3 regions of the Blautia sp. LMAG:89 genome follow, and region 3 is predicted to be linked to each of the others. Evidence: riboswitches for the same ligand, from Rfam matches in the RefSeq annotation. Region 3 holds a riboswitch; each other region holds the start of a gene.

Region 1 (7,398 bases), on a different contig from region 3:
TTTGTTACTCAATTGTTTTTGGATCATATCATCATAATCACCGGAATCTTCTGTCCATTTATTCTCGATTTTTTCAAACATTTTTTTACTCCACTACATCCAGTGTTGCCCAGTTAATGCCTTCATAGGCAGTCGGTGCAAGCTCTACATTGGTCAGTCTGGTATTGTTATAGATATAATCACGGTTCGGATAATACAGCGGCACTGTTACTGCCTGATCGTTGATACGTGTAAGAATCTTATCGTATAATTCCGTACGTTTTTCTTCGTCCTGTGTTTTTAATACTTCTCCGAGATCTTTGTTCAGTTCCTCATCGTACCAGTTTACTGCCTTTGCTCCATCTTCCGCATAGAACATTGATTTCAGGAAACCATGAGGCATCCAGGAGTCTTCATAGCTGCGGTAAATGCACAGATCGTAGTCTCTGGTGTTCCAGATTTCATCATAGTAAGCTGCAGATTCTTTTTCTACCAGTTCAATACCCACACCAACCTTCTCATATTCAGATTTCAGGTATTCACACAGTGACTTCCAGGAAGCATATTCTTCAGTCTGGAATACCAGTCTGAGGCTCAGTGGTTCTCCGTCTTTTTCTACAATACCATCTCCGTCTGTATCCTCATATCCTGCTTCCTTTAACAGTTCCTTTGCTTTATCCGGATCATATGGATAACCCTTGCTGTTTTCTTCTGTTACATAAGGAACTGTCGGAGACATAAGTCCGGTTGCCGGATTGCCGTAACCATCCAGCAGATCATTTACAATGCTTTCTTTATTTGTTGCATAGTTCAGTGCCTGACGTACGTTTATATCCTGAAGCGCCGGTGTATCATAATTTTCGATGAGATAGTAAGAAAGTGTGGAAACCTGCTGTTCTGTCGATAAATTTTTATCTGCCTGGATAATACTGAAGCTTTCGGATGGAATATCCTGAAGATTCAGATCTGCCTCTCCACTCTGAAGTGCCATCACTCTGGCATCACCGTCTACCACCTGTTTCAGAACTACTTTATCAATATTTGGTTTCTCACCGTAATAATTAGGATTTGGTACCAGGACAACCTCCTGACCGCTTTCATAACTGTCGATCATCCACATTCCGGTACCCACTTCCTGACAAAATTCTCCGTCTTCATCCAGTGCACTTTCACAGGTGAAACGGAATGGTCTTGGATAGCTGAATTCGATCAGCAGTGTATAGCATGGTTCTGCGAACTTAAATTCTACAGTATAATCATCTACCTTTGTAACATTTTCCAGTTTGGCTGAAAAGTTACCGATCACATCCTGTTCCACCCATCTGTTATAATTCCACATCACATTGTCTGCATTAAAATCTGTGCCGTCCGAGAATTTCACATCTTTTCTTAAATGGAACGTATAGGTTGTGCCATCTTCGCTGATATCCCAAGATTCTGCCAATGCCGGTTTGATTTCTCCATTTTCTCCATAACGCACCAGTGGATCATAGATCATTTCATAAAGACGAAAGTCTGGACCACTTTTTATAGGGTCACAAAGTTCAGGCGTCAGATCAATGGATGTCATTGCCGTAACTACTTTTTCCTCTTTTGCCTGTACATTGACACCTGTCAGTAAAGTTGCCGCCACCATGCTCAATGCTATCAATTTTGCTACACGTCTTTTCTTCATTTCTTCCTCTCCTTTGTTTGTTTTATATTTTACAGCATATGACATGCCGCAAAATGTCCTGTTTCAATTTCTGTCAATTCCGGTATATGCTCTCTGCATATATTTGTACATCTTCTGCACCGGTTCTGATATGGGCAGCCCTGTTCCGGAATGGTATCTGAAAATATTTTCTTTTCCTGCAATCCGATTCTTCGCATTTTCGGTTCTTTTACCGGAATAGAATCAAACAGATCTTTTGTATAAGGATGTACGGCAGTCTCCTTTAAGCTGTCCGTATGATCGATAAACTCGACCACGCGTCCCTGATACATAATAGCCACCTCTTTGCAGAGATATGGAACGTTGGACAGATCGTGAGTGATCAGTAAATAGGTCATCTCATATTTTTCCTGCAGCTCATTTAACAGATGCAGGATCTGCTTTCGTATGGAATAATCCAGACTGGATACCGGTTCATCACAGATCACAAGCTCCGGTCTTAATACCAATGCTCTCGCAATATTAGCTCTCTGACACTGACCTCCTGAAATCTGTCCAACATAACGGTTGCGGATATCCGGATCAAGCCCCGTCTGGATCAAAGCCTCCTTTACTCGCTCTTCATACTCACCCTCTTGCAGTTTTTCATGTAATTTCAAAATTTCCAAAATATTTTCTCCAATGGTATAACCGGGATCAAATACCCCGCTACTGCTTTGAAAGACCATCTGAAGATTCTTGCGATATGGACGAAACTGCTTTTCAGACAAATCCTGCATTTCCTGTCCCTGAAACCAGAATTTTCCATCTGTAGGTTTCTCCAAGCCGGCGATCAGCTTTCCGAATGTAGTTTTACCACTTCCACTTTCACCGATCAGAGCCATGGATGATCCTGCATGGATTTCCAGACTTACATCATCCACTGCCTTCACAATTTTTTTCTTGCCATAATATTTTTTTAAATGTTCTGTCTTTAGTAACGTACTCATACTTTTCCCCTATAAAACTGCATCCAACAGTTTTTTTGTATATGAATGCTGCGGATGATAAAAGATCTCTTCAACTGTTCCGTTTTCCACTATTTCGCCGTCTTTCATGATCGAAACATCATCTGCGATCTCTGCCACCACACCCAGATCATGCGTAATAAATAACACGCCCAGATTTTCTTTCCTGGATAGCTGATAGATTTCTTCCAGGATCTGCTTCTGTACGGTTACATCCAAGGCTGTCGTCGGCTCATCTGCGATCAGATAATCCGGTTTCATGGACATGGCAATGGCGATCATAACACGTTGGCACATACCACCAGACAATTCGTAAGGTTTTTTCTTCATCAGTTCTTCCGGATCACGCAGATTCATCATCCGCAGACTTTCCAACGCTGCTTCCCTTGCCTGTTTTTTGCTCATTCTGCGATGTTTTCTCAGTCCTTCCAGAAGCAGTTGTTCAACTGTAAAAAGCGGATCAAGAGCAGCAGTCGGATCCTGAAAGATCATTCCGATCCTGTCTCCGTATAACTGTCGTTTTTCTTTTCCTGATAACTTCAGAAGACTCTTTTCGTTCAGTGTCACATCTCCGGATATCACCTTTCCATTTCCTGCAAGCAGATTCATGATCGTCAGAGAGGTAACTGACTTGCCGCTTCCACTTTCTCCCACCAGAGCATGGATCCTTCCGCGTTTTACTTCCAGGCTGACATCTTTTACTGCATGAACCATTCCGTGAGATGTCTGAAACTCCACATGTAGTCTTTTTACCTTTAGGACATCATTTTTGGGTTGTTCCATTCTGTATTCCCTCCCCCAGATAATTAAATGCCAGAACAATGATCATGATCAGTATGCCCGGATAAAACATCAGTCTTGGATAAGTCTGGATATAACTTCTACTGTCACTGAGCATGATCCCCCATTCCGGTGTCGGTGCCTGCACACCAAGGCCGATAAAGGAAAAACCGGCAATTGACAGAATGATCGAACCGATTTCCATTGTTGCCAGTGCGATCACAGATGGCAGGATATTTCTCAATACATGCCTAAATATGATCCTTGCATGGCCGCAGCCGCCGGCTTTTAGTGCGGTCATATAATTTTTATTTTTTTCCTGAAGTGTCAATGCTCGGGCAAGCCTTGCATATTCTGCCCAGGATACGACCGATAAGGACAGAATCAGATGAGCGCCGCTGGCTCCTACGGTTCCTGCAATGGCAAGTGCCACAATAAAGACCGGCATAGCCATAAATACATCAATGATCCTCATAATTATGGAATCGATTTTTCCACCTACATATCCGGCAAACAGTCCGATCGGCACCCCGACACATACGGTGATCAGAAGCACCGTAAAGCTATAGCTCAGTGAATACCGGCTGCCCCAGAGAAGTCTTGATAAAATACATCGTCCCAGCTGATCAGTACCTAAAGGATATGCCGCCGACGGATTCTTTAATTTTATCGAAACATCCACAAGCAGTGGATCATGTGGCGCCAGTACAGGTGCAAAAATAGCTGCCAGTGCAAAAATTATGACCACCATCAATCCTATTTTTGTTTTTGGTGACCGGAATACCTGTTTCCAGTACAGATTCTGGATCATGCTTTTTTCTGTTTTCTGCTTTCTTCTGCTTCCCATTCTATGATCTCTCCTTTACTTTAACTGGATTCGCCGGTCAATCGCAGAATAGGCGATATCCACAAGAAAATTTAATACTACAATGCCAACAGCCAGAATAAAGATAAAACATTGCAGCACCGGAGTGTCTTTTGAGATCACGGATTTCAATGCCAGATTTCCGATTCCCTGAATTGAAAAAATACTTTCTATCACAGCTGAACCACAGAAAAAACCGATCACAATTGATACCAGACGTGTCAGCACAGGAATCAGAATATTTTTCAGACCATGACGCAAAATTACATTTACAGATGACAATCCCTTGGCTCTGCTGGCACGTATGTAATCCTGCTTCAGCACCTGTATCATATTGGTACGGATCAATCTCGTCATAATTCCAAAAAAACTGATATCCATGGCAAATGCCGCAAGAATCGGGATGCCTCCGGCATCTCCTCCGATCACGGAAATCACTTTTAGCTTTACTCCAAATATATAGAGCAGCATCAGACCGATCCAGAAAGACGGCATAGATACACTGAGGGACGACAAAATGCGAATGACTTTATCCAGAACTCTGTTTTCATAAATTGCCGACAAAATTCCGAGAGGGACTGATACGATCATCAACAATAAAAACGAAGTAACTGCCAGTTTAAATGTCTGTGGAAAATATCTTTTTAATTCCTCAAAAGCCGGTTTTCTGGTAGAATATGATTTTCCAAAATCGCCATGAAGTGCCTGATCCAGCCATTTCCCGTATTGTACCAGCACCGGCTGATCCAGTCCTTCCTCATGCCGTACTTCTTCTACCTGCTCCGGTGACGGATGCTCATATTTTTTCTCCGCCAGCACTCTGGCAGCATCACCTGCCGATATAAAACTCAGCATAAAAATAATAAATGTAACCGCCAGCACTACCGGAATCATAAATATAAAACGCTTTGCAATTACTTTTCCCATCTTCATCTCTCCTCATTTTTCATCTGTTTATTCGGTTAAAATAAAAAAAGCTGATATGATCCAGCATCATATCAGCACAAAAAACAAACCTCTACCTCAAGCAGAGCTTATTCCTTCTGTATCCCATCCGAATCAGAATTCTTCTGTCAAAAAGGCAAGTCTCCTGACTCCAGTTCTTCCTACTTACCATCTTCCCGGATCTCTCCAGTGATATTTTGGTTTTCGTCCCTGTCACAGTAGCGGTGGCTGTTCTGGCATTTCACCAGATTCCTTATTAAGTACTTTGTACACCCTTCTGACTATTCAATTTTCATAGTTGCAATGAATAAGTATTATAATATCATACTTTTCTTTTTATATAAATAGTTTTTTGTCAAATATAAAATACCTGAACATTTCATAGTGAAACCCGGATATTTTCTGCCTGTATTATTATAGATCCCTTAAGTAAATAACATTATGTATGAACGGTGACTTCTTTATATTTCCGTATAATGATCATATAACTTACGAATAATAAAACAGCTGCACTGCTCCATGCACAGATCTCTGCATAGTATATTCCATCTTCACCGATCAGTTTTGGCAGCAGCAGCGCAACACTGACACGCATTATAAATTCTGCAATGCCGCTGGCAAGCGGAATCAAAGTATTACCCAGGCCCTGGATAGCGGAACGATACACATACAGCAGATACAGCACCCACAAAAAGACAGCCATGATAAACAAATACTTATATGCTATATCCAATACCTGTCGGGTCTGATCCGGTTCACCGGATACAAACAGGGACAGTACATTACGTCCAAACAGTACCATCATGCCGGAAATGAAAGCCGAAGTGAGCACTGCCATATAAGTGCCGCTGCGCACGCCTTTTCGAATCCTCTGGTATTTTTTTGCACCAAGATTCTGGCCCACATAGGTTGTAATAGCATATCCATATGAAACGGCAGCCATCTCCAAAACCCCATACAACTTGTTCGATGCCGTAAATCCCGCCACAAACAGAAAACCAAATCCATTGATCACATACTGTACCACAAGTCCTCCCACGGAGATGATCACATTCTGTATCGCAAGAGGAACCGCCAGTTCCAAAAGCCGCAGGCTCATAGAAGGCTGCCTGTAAAAATCCTCCTTTTTCAGGCGGATATCCGGGATTTTACGTAATACGATCAAACAGTACAAGGCTGAAAATCCCTGTGCGATAACGGTTGCCACTGCTGCTCCGGCTATACCCCAGCCAAAAACCGCCACAAATAACAGATCCAGTCCCACATTGATCACTGCTGCCACTGTCATTGCGATCAACGGAGATCTGCTGTTTCCAAGTGCCCGAAGGATCGCTGCAAATATATTATAAGCAGCTATGATCGGGATTCCCGCAAAGATCAGCCGCAAATATAGCATTGTCAGATCAATGACATTATCCGGTGTCTGTAAAAATAAAAGAACATGATAAACTGTACCTTCACTTACTGCGAGTACGACCACAGACAGTAATGCTGTCATGATATAGCTTTTCGCTACTGCACATTTCAGATTTTCCTTTTCCCTTGCTCCATAATACTGAGATACAAGAATAGAAAAACCCTGTGTGATACCTGTCATGATCCCCAACACCAGCCATACCAGCCAATCTCCGGCACCTACTGCCGCCAGTGCTTCAACTCCTACCACTTGTCCGACGATCATGGTGTCTGCCATTGTATAAAACTGCTGAAAAATATTTCCAAGCATCATTGGTATGGCAAAAGTTATGATCAGTTTTCCGGGGGATCCGGCAGTCATATCTTTTTCATTGGTTCCCATAAGAATCTCCTTTTCTTTTCATCCTTATCCGCTATTTTACAAGGGACTCTTACGAAACACAATCCTATTTTTTCACAAAGTTTTATAATATTTTTGGTAGCTATTACATCCATATAATCATTATTTTTAATGGAGCATTTTTACCACGCTTATCTTAAAACTCTTTCTTCTTCATAGCACTCATACTATACTTATACGAAGCAAACCATATAAGCAGACTTAGCACAATGAGGGCAATCCCGATTTCAAAATCCCCTATCCCCCCTATCATATGCAGAATACTTTCTTTTAATCCCAAGTTAGTCTTCACAAAAGATCTAATTGTATAACAAATCGCAAAAATAATTAAAATTGCGATTGGCAGCACAAT
Region 2 (7,398 bases), on a different contig from region 3:
GCAGATGAGACTGCAAATCCTCGTTATATTGCAGCAGATCTTCTTTCTCAGGCAGAACATGATGAGATGGCATCTGCGATCCTGATCACAACAAATGAGGAATTTGCAGATCAGGTAGATAAAGAAGTCAGAGGTTTTGTTGAGGTACTTTCCAGAAAATCCATTATTGAGAAATCCCTGGAGAACTTTGGTTATATCCTGATCGCAGAAGATATGGACGAGGCCATTGAGGCTGCCAATGAAATTGCTTCTGAACATATGGAGATCGTCACAAAGAATCCTTTTGAAGATATGATGAAGGTACGAAATGCAGGTGCGATCTTTATCGGAGAGCACAGCTCTGAACCCCTTGGAGATTATTTTGCAGGACCAAACCATGTACTTCCTACCAATGGAACTGCCAAATTTTTCTCCGCACTTTCTGTAGATGATTTTATCAAAAAATCCAGTATTGTATATTATTCCAGGGAAGCACTCCGAAAGATCCACAAGGACATCATCCAGTTTGCCACATCGGAACAGCTGACTGCACACGCAAATTCCATTGCAGTCCGTTTTGAGGAAGAGGACAAGGAGAACGAATAATGGCAAGAGAAGCACTGATCGAAAGAAACACAAAAGAAACGCAGATACGTCTGCAGCTGAATATTGATGGAACAGGAAGTTCCGATATTGATACAGGTATTGGCTTTTTTGACCATATGCTGGACGGTTTTACGCGCCATGGACTGTATGATCTTACGCTGAGAGTCCACGGTGATCTGAATGTAGATGATCATCACACCATTGAAGATACAGGGATCGTCCTTGGAAATGCTATCCGTGAGGCAGTTGGCGACAAAAAAGGGATCAAACGTTACGGCAGCTGTATCCTTCCTATGGATGAAGTGCTTGTGCTCTGCGCAGTAGATCTTTCCGGAAGACCTTATCTTGGATGGGATGCAGAGTTTTCTACGGAAAAAATAGGAGATATGGCTACAGAGATGGTAAAGGAATTCTTTTATGCAGTATCCTATTCCGCAGCAATGAATCTTCACATCAAGGTTCTTTCCGGAGGAAACAGCCATCATGTGGCAGAGGCCATGTTTAAAAGCTTTGCGAAAGCCCTTGATGCAGCAACACAGTACGATTCCCGGATCACAGACGTGCTTTCTACCAAGGGAAGCCTCTGATACAGAAGGAGACCACTTATGAACAAACAGTTGATCCCATGCCTTTATCTTCATTCAGAAAAGGCGGTAACAGGATTTGGACAGAGAAATCTTTTCGGAGACGGAAATGTAGAAACACTTGCAAAATTTTACGGTGACAATGGGGCAGATGAGCTTCTGGTATTTGACTTTTCTTCTGCAGATGCAGAGCATGACCGTGCGATCGGAAAAATCCGTGATATCTGTCAGGTATCTGAGATCCCGGTGATCGCAGCGGGAAATATCAAACGTATGGAAGATGTAAAAAAGCTGATCTATGCGGGATGTGCCAAAGTTGTACTGAATTTTTCGAAAGAGAATAATATCAAGCTTCTGGAAGAAGTATCCCGGCGCTTTGGAAAAGAGCGTATGATGATCAGCATCTCTGATCTGAGAGAATTCACAGAAAATCAGGATCTGATCGAAACATATGCAGACACTGTTCTGGCTTTGGACACTGTCGAAAATGAAATTGCAGAGATTTCTCAGATTTCCATTGTTCTTCATACCGATGAAAACAGATCTGAGAACGTTTTGGAGCTTTTAGGAGAACCAGCTGTGTCCGGACTTTGCGGTGCTTATGTAAGCAGTCTTGAAAATGATCTGCATACATTTAAGGAAACCTGCGAAGAAGCCGGAATTCCGGTAAACACATATAAAAGTAATATTGCATGGTCGGACTTTAAATTAAACAGTGATGGAATGGTTCCGGTTATTGTCCAGGATTACCGGACGGATGAAGTACTGATGCTGGCCTATATGAATGAGCTTGCTTTTAACACAACATTGAAGCTTGGAAAAATGACATACTGGAGTCGCAGCCGGAATGAGCTCTGGACCAAAGGTCTGACATCCGGACACGTACAGTATGTAAAGTCTCTTACTATTGACTGTGATAATGATACGATCCTTGCCAAAGTGGAGCAGGTTGGCGCAGCCTGCCATACAGGAAACCGTACCTGTTTCTTCAAACCGCTGATGAAAAAAGAGTACGATGATACCAACCCACTTCACGTGTTCCAGAATGTGTATGATGTGATCACTGACCGAAAAGAACATCCAAAGGAAGGTTCCTATACCAATTATCTTTTTGATAAAGGAATCGACAAGATTTTGAAAAAAGTCGGTGAAGAATGCACAGAGATCGTCATTGCAGCCAAAAATCCGGATAAAGAAGAGATTAAATACGAAATTTCAGATTTTCTTTATCATATGATGGTACTCATGGTGGAAAAAGGAGTCAGCTGGGAAGAAATCACCAAAGAATTGGTAAAAAGATAAATTATATATCATTCAGGAAAAAAGTTTTTGTACGTCGGATCAGAATGAACGGTTACGAAAGCTTTTTTCTGTTTTCCCGGAATCTTAAAAGAATATGTACAATTTCGGTTAGGCATGATATACTTATCGTCAAAAGTGCGGAAATATAAAAAAGGAAAAGGGAAACAACCAATGATCAAAATTGATGACTGGGTGATTGAAAAAGGAGAGAAAGCACAGGGAAAAATTAAGATCACAGGATACGGCATAGCAATGCCGGCAACTGTGATATGCGGAGTGAAAGACGGACCGACGATACTGATCACAGCAGGAATACACAGTGCGGAGTATGTAGGAATCCAGGCGGCAATGGAACTTGCAAAAGAATTTCAACCGGAAGAACTGAAGGGAAATGTGATCATCGTTCCACTGGTCAATGTCAGCGGCTTTGAGCATCGCACCATGAGTCTGGTCTATGAGGATGGCAAGAACCTGAACCGCGTTTTTCCCGGAGATCCTGAGGGAACAGCTGCAGATCGTATTGCCTATACTATAGTGACGAAACTTTTTTCTATAGCAGATTATTATATCGACCTACATAGTGGAGATGGGTTCGAACAGCTTCATCCCTATGTTTATTATGTAGGGGTTGTAGATGAAAAGACAGCAGAGAAGTCATTACATATGGCACGGCATATCGGCGTAAAATATGTAGTCCGTTCCACAACTGCCACAGGTGGCGCCTACAATTATGCTTCTTCTCTTGGAATTCCAAGTATTCTTATCGAAAGAGGCGGACACAGCTACTGGACCTGGGAGGAAGTAGAACAGGATAAAAGAGACGTCCGTCACCTTGTTTTTCATCTCCAGGGAAAGGCGTGTCATGGTCTGAAGCATTACCGTCAGATGCTTCTTGAAAATGTAGTCTATGAATATGCGCCGTATACAGGATGCTGGTATCCATCCAAGAAGCCTGGAGAGTACTTCTTTAAGGGAGAAGAATTAGGTGAACTGAGAGATTACTATGGAAATTTACTTTACACATCTATTGCAACTGAAAACGGAGTCGTACTTTATCAAACAGCCAGTCTGAACATTATTGAAGACGGACCAATGATCGCATATGCAGCGATCACGGAGACTCTGACCTGATAGTAAACAACCTTTTCAGAACGCTTCTGTCTGAAATCATATTGAAACAGTAAGAAAACCGGGTTTTACCATTTGCTATTCTATTTGTAAAAACAGCGAGGTAAAATCCGTGTTTTTTTTAGCAGATCAGATAAATCCAATTGTCATATCCCCCATGGGGGATATATACAATTCAAGCATCTTTAACAAAATTTATGAGTTTTCTAAAAATATAACATTTTTCCATAGACATAAACTATAGTTTTATCATATAATGTTGCAGTAATTTAACAGCATTTGCTGATTTTCACATCAGCCGTTGTAAGTTCTGAGAGGATTAATAGGGAAACCGGTGTAAATCCGGTACGATCCCGTCACTGTAAGGGGGAATCCTCAGACAAAGTACCACTGGTCGAGTGCGTGAGAAATAGACCGGGAAGGTGTTTGAGGGTAAGGATCCTAAGTCAGGAGACCTGCTTGCAATTGTTTTAAAATGATTCTTACGGAAGATAGGAAGCATATTTATTTTGTGTGCCCGTATTTCGTCACGGGCTTTTTTCGTGCAAATTTCTAAAATTCCATGCATGTTCTGCATATTAAGAATCCAATAGTTTCTTTTATCTAACTCAATTAAAACGGCAATGTTAAAATCGCATCAAATGAGGAAAGGAGTAAAACGTGACAAAGAAACAAGTAGGAAAAAGATTTCTCCAAATCATCATTGTATTATTTGGAATCAGCTTTTTCACATTTGGACTGACCTACCTGTCACCTGGTGATCCTGCGGAGATCATGCTGACAGAGTGTGGTAATCTTCCTACACCAGAGCTTCTGGAACAGACAAGACATGAGCTTGGCCTTGATCAGCCATTTCTCGTGCAGTATGGTTCCTGGCTGAAGGGTGTTGTTACAGGAGATATGGGACAGTCCTATTCTTTCAAAATGCCGGTAACAGATAAACTGGTATCCTGTTTCTGGCCGACGCTGAGGATGTCGTTGCTGGCACTTCTGATGATGGTCATTATTTCCATACCGCTTGGAATCTTGGCCGCTGTATATCAGAACAAATTCCCGGATTATTTTGTGAGAGGAATTACCTTTGTGGGAGTATCTGTTCCAAGCTTCTGGCTGGGCCTGATCCTTCTCAGCATCTTTGGTGTTCAGCTTCGCTGGATCAATGTTGCCGGGGGCAGTACGGATTTTAAATCCATGATCCTCCCGGCGCTGACTCTTGCACTTGCTATGTCTGCAAAATATACCAGACAGGTAAGAAGTGCAGTACTGGAGGAACTTCACCAGGATTATGTCACAGGTGCAAGAATGCGTGGAATTAAGGAAAGCGTCATTCTCTGGAAACACGTTCTTCCTAATGTTATGCTTCCGCTGGTAACGCTGCTGGGGCTTTCCCTTGGAAGTCTTCTGGGAGGTACTGCAGTTGTAGAGATCATTTACAACTGGCCTGGAATGGGAAATATGGCAGTAAAGGCGATTTCCTGTCGTGACTATCCTCTTGTACAGGGCTATGTACTCTGGATCGCGATCCTGTACATGTGCATCAACCTGCTTGTGGATCTGTCCTATACTTATCTCGATCCAAGACTTAAGGAGGATAGATAATTGAAAAAGGTATTACGAACATTCAAAGAAAATAAACAGTTCACTCTTTTCTTCATTCTGGGTCTCGTAGTGATCGGAATTGCGATCTTTGCGCCGCAGCTCTCACCATATGATCCACTGGATGCAGTTATGACCGAATCACTGCAGGAGCCAAGCTCCGCTCATCCGTTCGGAACGGATAAGCTTGGACGAGATCTTCTTTCCCGTGTTATCTTCGGAACAAGAACCTCTCTGATCATGACCTTATGTCTGGTTGCGGTGATCTTTGTCATCGGTACATTTTTAGGAGTTATTGCCGGATATTTCGGCGGCGTTGTGGATGCAGTGATCATGCGTATCGCAGATATGATGATTTCCTTCCCTGGGCTTGTACTGGCCATTGCCATTGCCGGTATGCTTGGACCAAACCTGGTCAATGCCGTTATCTCCATTGCGGCTGTAAGTTGGACAAAATATGCCCGTCTTGCACGAAGTATGGTCTTGAAAGTCAAGAAGAGTCTTTACATAGAGGCAGCTATAGTAAACGGAACAAAGACCTGGAAAATTCTTCTTGTACACATTCTTCCCAACATGGTAACCCAGATGGTGGTAACTGCGGCAGCAGATATCGGAACTATGATGCTGGAGCTGGCTTCCCTTTCATTCCTGGGATTTGGTGCAACTGCGCCGACACCGGAGTGGGGACTAATGCTGAATGAAGGAAGAACCTACATGGCAAAGGCGCCATGGCTTATGATCTACCCTGGTATCGCTATCGTGATCTGTGTTGTTGTTTTCAACATGCTTGGAGACAGCATCCGTGATGTACTGGATCCGCGCCAGGATCAATAAAACAACTCTGTAACAAACCAACACCATATAATCAGTATATTATCTTTAGGAGGATGAAATGAGAAATAATGTAGTTAAAAAAGTGCTGGCTGCTACACTTGCATGTATGATGACCCTTTCAATGGCAACAGTGGCTCAGGCAAAAGGTGACAAAAAAAGTGATAAGGAAATCACCATCGGAGTAACAAGCTTTGCAGATACACTGGAGCCGACAGAGCAGTATTTCAGCTGGGTTGTATCCCGTTATGCGATCGGCGAGTGCCTCACAAAATTCGATGAGAACGGTGAGATCGTTCCATGCCTTGCAGAAGAGTGGGAGAACAGCGAAGACGGAAAGACATGGACCTTCAAGATCCGTGAGGGTGTAAAATTCTCCAACGGTGACGATATGACACCGGAGATGGTAAAAGCCTCCATCGAGCGTACCGCTGAAAAAAGTGACCGTGTTCCGGAATTCTTTGATCTTGACAGCATCGAGGTTGACGGACAGAACCTGATCTTCCACCTGAACAGAGCAAATGCAAACATGGCCGGATGCCTTGCAGACCCGCTGTTTCTGATCGTAGATACAAATGTAGATGATTCTACATTTGCCATGGAAGGACCAATCTGTACAGGACCTTACGCAGTAGAGTCCTTCAGCCCGACGGATTCCTGTATCGTAGTAAAAAATGAGAACTACTGGGATGGAGAAGTTCCCCTTGATAAAGTTACACTGAAATGTGTGGATGACCAGACAACACGTTCCATGGCTCTTCAGACAGGTGAGATCGATATCGCTTACAACCTGAAAACAGAGAACCTGGTTGAGTTTGAGGGAAATGACAATTACGACATCCAGGAGCTTCAGTCTCTTCGTTCCACCTATGCATTCATGAACCAGAATGAGGATCATGCACTCAGCGATAAGGCTCTTCGCCAGGCACTTCTTCGTGGCCTTGACAAGGAAACATACTGCAACACTCTTCTTGAGGGGGGTGCAACAGCTGGTAAAGCACCGGTTCCTCCAACACTTGACTTTGGATTCGATGATCTGAAGGATGAGAATTCCTATGATCCGGACAGCGCAAAGAAGATCCTTGATGAGGCCGGATACAAAGATGTTGACGGTGACGGATTTGTAGAAACTCCTGACGGAGATCCTCTTGTTCTTGATTTTGTTATCTACACAAGCCGTGCCGAGCTTGGTGTATACGCACAGGCAGCACAGGCCAGTCTGAAGGAGATCGGTATCAACGTAAACCTGAATACAGTAAGTTATGAGACACTTCTTGACATGAGAGATTCCGGTCAGTATGACCTTCTGATCTGGAACGTGCTGGTAGCAAACACTGGAGACCCTGAGAACTACTTAAGAGAGAACTGGTAC
Region 3 (7,398 bases):
GTCTGTGATGGCCGAACAGATATAGCCGATCATAACACCACTGATGACCAGCATGGACATGTTGTGGACTTTTTTTGCCACAAGGAGCACAAAGCCCATGGAAATCATTGAGCCTGCAAAAGCAGCCAGGATCATGGCACCGGAACCGATGGACACCGATCTGCTTAAAAAAAAGATCATCAGAAGCGCCACGATCAGCTTGGCACCGGAAGAGATTCCCAGTACAAAGGGTCCCGCGATAGGATTGTTAAAAAAGGTCTGCAGCAAAAATCCGGAAACAGAAAGTGCTCCACCAAGGATGATCACTGCCAGTATCCTGGGAAGACGGATCTCCCAGACGATATTATAAGAAGTTTCATCTCCCTGATGCCGGAATATGATATTCAGGATCTCCTTCACAGAGAGGTGGATACTTCCGGAATTTACATTCCATATAAATAAAAAGATCAAAAGTACCGCAAGGATCACAAAAGAGATCCCGTATCGGACTGCGCGTTTTCTGTCATTCATTTTTTCTGGTACACTCCTCTTCTGTTTTGTTATCCTGTCCTTTCGTTTCCTGCTCACAGGTGGAAACCGGCAAAGGAGTTAAAACGAACACTGGAATTTATTTCAGTTTATGCATATAGGTCAGATCATCCAGAGAATCATCATCTGTAGTCAGCATGGTGTGGATATCCTCGATCATGGTTCCAAGTCCGGTAGTTTCCTGGAAGAGATTTTTGCCTGTGCACCAGACATTTCCGTTCTTCACTGCCTTGAAATCTGCAAGAAGCTTACTTTTGGAAAGAAGCTCATCAATGGTCTTAAGTTCCCCGTCAATCGTACTGTTATAGATGATATAGTCTGCATCCTTCGCCTTGGCATAAAACTCTTCCATCTGCATATTCATGGTGGAAAGAGCATTGTCATTTACTCCCGTATCCTCCGGAACATAATTTCCTCCTGCGAGAGAGATCATTTCTGAAACATAGTCGCCGCTTTTTCTTATATTTACCGCACCTACGGAGTTGATATAAAAGAACGCTACGGTCTTGTCTGTTTTATCTGCTGTGAGAACCTTATCCAGCTTGTCCGTCTGCTCTTTGAAAACCTTTTCTGCTACATCTTCTTTTCCCAGAAGAACTGCGTAAAGCTTCATCCACTCGGTCCTTCCAAGAGGATGACTCTCATAGCTGGAACGCTCTACCATTACAGGGATCCCGAACTGCTCCAGCTTCTCCTGTACCTCCGGATTGTGATGGATCATGGTGGATTCAATGGCAAGGTCACAGCCCTCGTTCAAGATCAGCTCGTAATCCGGAGCATTGTACTTGCCGGCATAGATCATCTTTTTCTGTTCCATGGCGTCCTTTGCTTCCTGGATATACCATCCGTCTTCCTTGGTTCCGGAAAGCTTGATGCTGTCAATCCCGTCGATAGCGCGGAAAAGATCCATGGCCGAGGTTGCTACCAGATAGATATTGTTTATGGGCTGCTGCAGAACCGCAATGTCAGGATTCAGCCCCTCCGGTGCTTTCTTGCCTTCGGGAACTACAAGAAACTGTCCTTCCTGATCAATGGTGAGCAGCGCATAGCCATCGTTGTAGTAATCCACATTAAATTCCTTTGCGTAGGAAAGCTCCATACTGTGGTCAAAGGTAAGGCCTGGAATATCCGCAGGCTTATGTTCTGTCTCTGCTGCCTGCACTGCAAAAGCACATCCCAGGATCAGGGTCAGCGTCAGAAATATGTATGAAATTATTTTTTTCATTTTTCTTCCTTTTTCATGCTTGAAGAATCAAAATTCAGGGTATACTCAATCTCGTGAGGAGTACTCATGGCTACAGTATCTGCAGTCACTTCCATTTCTGCGTCAAAGACTGTGACCGGGATCTCAAATGTGGAGTTTCCGTCTTTGTTCACCGGCTCATATTTTTCGCCGTCCACGATCATGTAATCATAATTCGGACTGCTCCAGATGATGGTTGCCGTAGCTTCTTTGTCCTTGATTTCTACTTTAGCTGGAGATTCTACAGATGCTCTTCCTGTTCCGCCTGTAAGGGTTACATCCGTCTCATAGGTTCCGTCCTCCAGCTTCAGCTCTTCCGTTTTTTTCCCTTCGGATTTTTTGTCGTCAGAGGTTTTTACAGGATCCTTTACGCTGACTTTATGGTCGTACCATTTGCCTTTTTCTCCCAGGATCGCCACGTTAAATTCCTCACCAATGGCCGGTACCGGGATATCAAATCCGTAAACTTCTTCTGTATAACCATCGCTGTACTTCACTGTATCTGTGGTCGGCTCAATGATCTCTGCTCCGTCCTTCTGGGCATCCTCGGCAGTTCCCGCAAACAGGTTAACGATCTTCTTGGAAACCAGACTTACGTGGATGGTCATTTTACCATCTTTGACCGTGAGCTCTCCTTTTTTGTCATTGGCCTCATTTACATGAAACATGCTACTGTCTGTCTCAAACTCTGCTGTATAAACGCCATCTTCCAGGGTATCTGCTTTGGCTGCATCTGTATCCTTTTCTTCGGAAGCTTCTGCTTCCTCACCGGACTCTGTTTTTGTTTCATCTGTTTTTGCCATCGCAGGCACAGAGCCCAGCACCAGGACTGATGCACTTGCCATTGCAAGAATTAAGTTTACATAGCGTTTTTTCATGATAATCTTCTCCCTTCCATAGATACAGCAATCTGCCCGGAAAACAGTCTTCCTGATCTTTCCGGGCAGTTACATTGATTTCTTATAGGTATCTGAACTCACTCAGATATTTTTATATTTATTATTCTGCGGACTCCTCAGCAGAATCAGCCTCTGTATCTGCTGCTGCATCAGAATCTGCGGACTCCTCAGTGCTTCCCAGAGAATCGATGGCTGCCTTTGTATGCTCTACATAAAGCTTCTCAACTGCTTCGATTCTTCCAAGACCCTCGATCTGGCAGTCAACCTTATCGAAGTTTCCGGATGCTACAAACTGGCTCTTCCAGGAATCCTCATCATCACCGGCCATATCGTTATTTGCATGGTCTCCGGCAACAACCATCAGCGGACGAAGAACAACGTTCTTGTATCCTGCTTCTTTTACTTTCTCGATAACCTTGTCGCAGGCTGTATCTTCCGGCTTACCTTCTACAGTACCGATGAATGCGTTCTTCAATCCAAGATTTTCCATCTGTGTCTGCATCTGATCGTATGTAATATTAGCTGTATGGGATGTTCCATGTCCCATGAATACGAATGCTGTGCCAGCCTCAGCTGCTGCATCCATGCTGTCAAATCCGGCCTCTTTGCAAGCCGTATCTGTGATCGCCTGAGCAACGGCTTTCTTGTCATCATTGATCACAGTTGCATCGTCTCCAACCTCACCGAGCATTGGCTCTGCGATAGCTACAGACTCGAATTTATCTTTATAGCCATTGATCGCTTCTGTCATCTCATCGTACTCAGCACCATGCATCAGATGGGTAGGCTGTACAACCAGATTCTTAACACCATTCTCTACTGCACGGTCAAGAGCCTGCTGCATGTTATCGATCACTTCATCATCTCTTGCCTCTACATGGTTGATGATGATCTGTGCTGTAAATGCTCTTCTTACAGACCAGTCCGGATAAGCTTCTGCAAGAGCATCCTCGATTCCCTTGACATCCTCTGCACGGCTGTCATTGAAGGAAGTACCAAAGCTTACAACAAGAAGTTCATTCTCACCGATCTCATCCTGGTTACGCGGATCGTCCTTGGAAGCATCTCCTGTGTCACGTCCGAAATAATCCGGATCTGCATTCTCACCCTCTACCAGCTCTTTCTGAGCATCTGTCAGAGCATCCCATGCTTCTTTGGCTGCCTTGCAGTCCTCATCTGTTGTGTCGTTTCTTTCCTGTACATAGATCTTGTCGATCAGAGCTGCTACATTATCTGCTGCTTCCTGATCTGCATCAGAAGCCTCTGTGGTATCAGCTGCCTCAGCGTTCTCTTCTGTAGCAGAATCCTCTGCTGCCATTGCTGTTGTAGCTGCCCCCATAGAGCATGTCATGGAAACTGCGAGCATCAGAGCTAACATTGTTTTTCTTTTCATTTCTTATTGTCCTCTTTTCATGTATTTCCAGAATACTGATATGTACAAAAAAACAGCAGCTCTCTGCGGCCGCCTGCTCACACATGATTCTCTGCGCAATACAAATACATAAAAAGAAGTTCTGTATTGTTATGGAGAATACCGATTCGTAAACCGCGAATCCCTGGATCTCACAATAAGGCAGTTCTCCTGACTTGGTTCCACGCTGCTTTCCCTTCCCGGTCTCCCAGTGGTTATAAAAGCAGCTCCCCTTTCACAGTGACGGTATCGTTCCGGATTCTCACCGGATTCTCTTTTGCACATCCGACTGGATGCAACCTTATCATTATAACATTTGCACATATTTTCTTTTATCTGGTTATCTAACTTTTACCACAAACTCACATATTTGTCAAGATTGATGTCAGACGATTCACGGTTTTCTGTGATCTTCGCTCACAAAAAACACCTCGCGAAATATTACCAGTGAACAGTAACCGGTTTTCTCCCTGTATCTGTCAGTTATTATCAGAATATTTTCTCCAATATTCATGCACATCCTGCATAAAAAACAGCCCCTTTCTGTCATCACTCTGATATCAGAAAAGGACTGTCTTACACTGGATATTCGCAATCCGCTTTGCTACTTGCTCATAACAGATAAACTGCTTTGCAGTTTATCTGTTAAAATACTCCTGCTCCAGGTATCTGGCTACGTAGATTCCGCTGGCAGATGCATGGGAAAGAGAGTGTGTCACACCGCTGCAGTCTCCGATAACAAAGAGACCCTTGTGGCAGGTTTCCAGATTTTCGTCGATCTCAACCTCCATGTTGTAGAATTTAACCTCCACGCCGTAAAGCAAAGTATCGTCATCCGCTGTTCCCGGTGCGATCTTGTCCAGGGCATAGATCATCTCGATGATGCCATCCAGGATACGTTTCGGCATAACAAGGCTTAAATCTCCCGGTGTCGCAGAAAGTGTAGGTGTTACGAAACTTTCCTCAATACGGGCTTTTGTGCTTCGTCTTCCGCGAATCAGATCTCCAAACCGCTGTACCATAACACCACCGCCAAGCATATTGGAAAGTCTTGCAATGCTCTCACCGTATCCGTTGCTGTCATGGAACGGCTCTGAGAAATGCTTGGATACCAGAAGGGCAAAGTTTGTATTGTTGGTATGCTTTGCCGGATCTTCGTAGCTGTGACCGTTTACTGTGATAATACCGTTGGTATTTTCATTCACGACAACACCTCGCGGGTTCATGCAGAAGGTACGAACCATATCCTCAAACTTCTCAGTTCTGTAAACGATCTTGCTCTCATAAAGCTCATCTGTCAGACGGCTGAAAACCTCCGCCGGAAGCTCCACACGGACTCCAATGTCCACACGGTTGGAAAGAGTCGGGATCTTAAGCTCTGTACATACCGTCTCCATCCATTTACTTCCGCTTCGTCCTGCGGAGATGATACAGTAAGTTCCCTCGTAACGCTCATCTCCTACAAAAACTGCATAACCGTCTTCAGTTTTTTCTACTTTGTCAACAGATGCGTCAAAATAGAAGTCCACATGGTCTTTCATTTTTTCATAGAGGTTCTGAAGTACCACATAGTTGATATCTGTTCCCAGATGGCGGACTGATGCATCCAGAAGATGCAGGCCGTTCTGAAGGCAGAGCTTACGAATCTCGCTGTTTGTGGTAGAATAAAGTTTGGTTCCCTCACCGCCATGCATCAGGTTCAGTTTATCTACATATTCCATCAGCTCTGTGGCTGTATCCTTGCCGATATGCTGGTACAGAGTTCCGCCAAACTGATTGGTGATATTATATTTCCCGTCGGAGAAAGCGCCTGCACCGCCAAATCCCTTCATGATCGCACAGGTTTTGCAATGGATACAGGATTTTACTTTCTTTCCGTCGATGGGACATTTTCTTTTTTCCAGAGGATGACCAGCTTCAAAAACCGCAATCTTTTTCTCCGGATCATTATTCATCAGTTCATAGGCCGCAAAGATTCCACCGGGACCTGCTCCTACGATCAGTACGTCATATTTCATAAATAAAAACTCCTTATCTTGTATTGCACATTTTCAGTATTTTGTTTTTGCACAAACCCTGTCTATTTTACAACAAACATGTTCAAAAGTCATCGTTTTTTTCGATTTTTGAAAAAAAACTCAATCCTTCCGGAACCTTCCGATCTTAAGCTTTTTTCCATCTGTTTCCACGGTAATAGCACCGTTTTTCATGGTGTATTCCACCTGACTTCCGGCCTCTTTAAGCCGCTCTACGGTTTCCGGTGACGGATGTCCGTAGGTGTTGGTGAGCGAACAGGAAATGATCGCCACTTCCGGCTTTATTTTCTCAAGAAATGCTTCTGTGGTAGAATAACGGGAACCGTGATGTCCCACCTTCAGACAGTCAACATCCTCAAGCCCCCCGGCTGCCAGAAGCTTTTTCTCCGTATCTGCACCGATATCTCCGGTAAAAAGCATCTGAAAATCTCCAAAAGACAACTCCATCACCATAGCTTCCTCATTCACATCTTTTCCTGTGGCATTTTTCTCCGGCCACAGAACAGAAAAAGATACTTTGCCGCAAGGCAATTCATCCCCTTTTCCTGCTGTCATGACCTTAACTCCGGCTGTTTTTGCTGCCTCTGCAAGCTCCCTCCACGCATCTGGTCTTTCCGCCCAGGCAGGCAGGATCAGATATCCGGCCCGGATGGTTGTAAGACCTTTTCCCATATATTCCAGAAGTTCCTTCACACCGTTGATGTGATCCTGATCTGTATGAGAAATAAAAATCCCATCCAGCCAGGAAATCCCCTGACTTTTCAATGCCGGCAAAAGGCAGTATCTTCCAAGCTCCGACTGGCTGCTGCTTCCTCCGTCGATCAGAAAATGGTGATCCTCCGGGGTCTCCACAAGAATACCGTCCCCTTGTCCTACATCCAGGCAGATCACCTTCAGACTTCCTGCCGGATGATATCCCAGTATCAGGATTCCGACTGCCAGAAAAATACCGGCTGTTATCCGGATAGCATATAGCTTCCGGCAACCTGCTTCCGCCTGCTCCTCTGCTAGCTCCGTTTCCTCACTGACTGCTTTTTTCTTCCGGAGCTGTTCTTTTATATACTGTCCCATAAACAGGACTATGATCAAAAAGCCATAATATACCAGGATCTGCCATATTTCCGGCTCCCCTCCGATCCAGGTACTCCATCCTGATTTTCCTGCCAGACTGCAGAGATATTCATAAAAAAGCAGCAGTACCCTTGCCGGCAGGATTACCAGTTTTGCCGCAGGAATACTGAGAATTCCCAGCAGCAGCGCCGCCATTCCTCCAGTCAGCAC

Evidence for each region. A riboswitch is a leader RNA that binds a small molecule or an ion and turns the genes downstream of it on or off. The one in region 3 is predicted to bind cobalamin.
Region 1: another riboswitch for cobalamin. It lies ahead of CCC70_RS00350 (ABC transporter permease); the one in region 3 lies ahead of CCC70_RS05475 (sirohydrochlorin cobaltochelatase).
Region 2: another riboswitch for cobalamin. It lies ahead of nikB (nickel ABC transporter permease); the one in region 3 lies ahead of CCC70_RS05475 (sirohydrochlorin cobaltochelatase).

What each region holds. Positions count from the first base shown of each region.
Region 1 covers NZ_NANC01000003.1:14,029-21,426, reverse strand. Annotated here, with positions in the region: gene CCC70_RS00375 (class I SAM-dependent methyltransferase) at 1-81, opposite strand, end outside; gene CCC70_RS00370 (nickel ABC transporter substrate-binding protein) at 86-1,654, opposite strand; gene CCC70_RS00365 (oligopeptide/dipeptide ABC transporter ATP-binding protein) at 1,684-2,622, opposite strand; gene CCC70_RS00360 (ABC transporter ATP-binding protein) at 2,632-3,423, opposite strand; gene nikC (nickel transporter permease) at 3,404-4,267, opposite strand; gene CCC70_RS00350 (ABC transporter permease) at 4,283-5,212, opposite strand; cobalamin riboswitch at 5,349-5,522, opposite strand; gene CCC70_RS00345 (MATE family efflux transporter) at 5,670-7,028, opposite strand; gene CCC70_RS00340 (ABC-2 transporter permease) at 7,183-7,398, opposite strand, start outside.
Region 2 covers NZ_NANC01000012.1:208,599-215,996, reverse strand. Annotated here, with positions in the region: gene hisD (histidinol dehydrogenase) at 1-585, shown strand, start outside; gene hisB (imidazoleglycerol-phosphate dehydratase HisB) at 585-1,172, shown strand; gene hisIE (bifunctional phosphoribosyl-AMP cyclohydrolase/phosphoribosyl-ATP diphosphatase HisIE) at 1,191-2,471, shown strand; gene CCC70_RS14190 (M14 family metallopeptidase) at 2,643-3,602, shown strand; cobalamin riboswitch at 3,888-4,076, shown strand; gene nikB (nickel ABC transporter permease) at 4,260-5,198, shown strand; gene nikC (nickel transporter permease) at 5,199-6,029, shown strand; gene CCC70_RS14175 (ABC transporter substrate-binding protein) at 6,088-7,398, shown strand, end outside.
Region 3 covers NZ_NANC01000004.1:305,498-312,895, forward strand. Annotated here, with positions in the region: gene CCC70_RS05460 (FecCD family ABC transporter permease) at 1-510, opposite strand, end outside; gene CCC70_RS05465 (ABC transporter substrate-binding protein) at 608-1,753, opposite strand; gene CCC70_RS05470 (hypothetical protein) at 1,750-2,649, opposite strand; gene CCC70_RS05475 (sirohydrochlorin cobaltochelatase) at 2,771-4,063, opposite strand; cobalamin riboswitch at 4,226-4,400, opposite strand; gene CCC70_RS05480 (NAD(P)/FAD-dependent oxidoreductase) at 4,720-6,099, opposite strand; gene CCC70_RS05485 (DNA internalization-related competence protein ComEC/Rec2) at 6,220-7,398, opposite strand, start outside.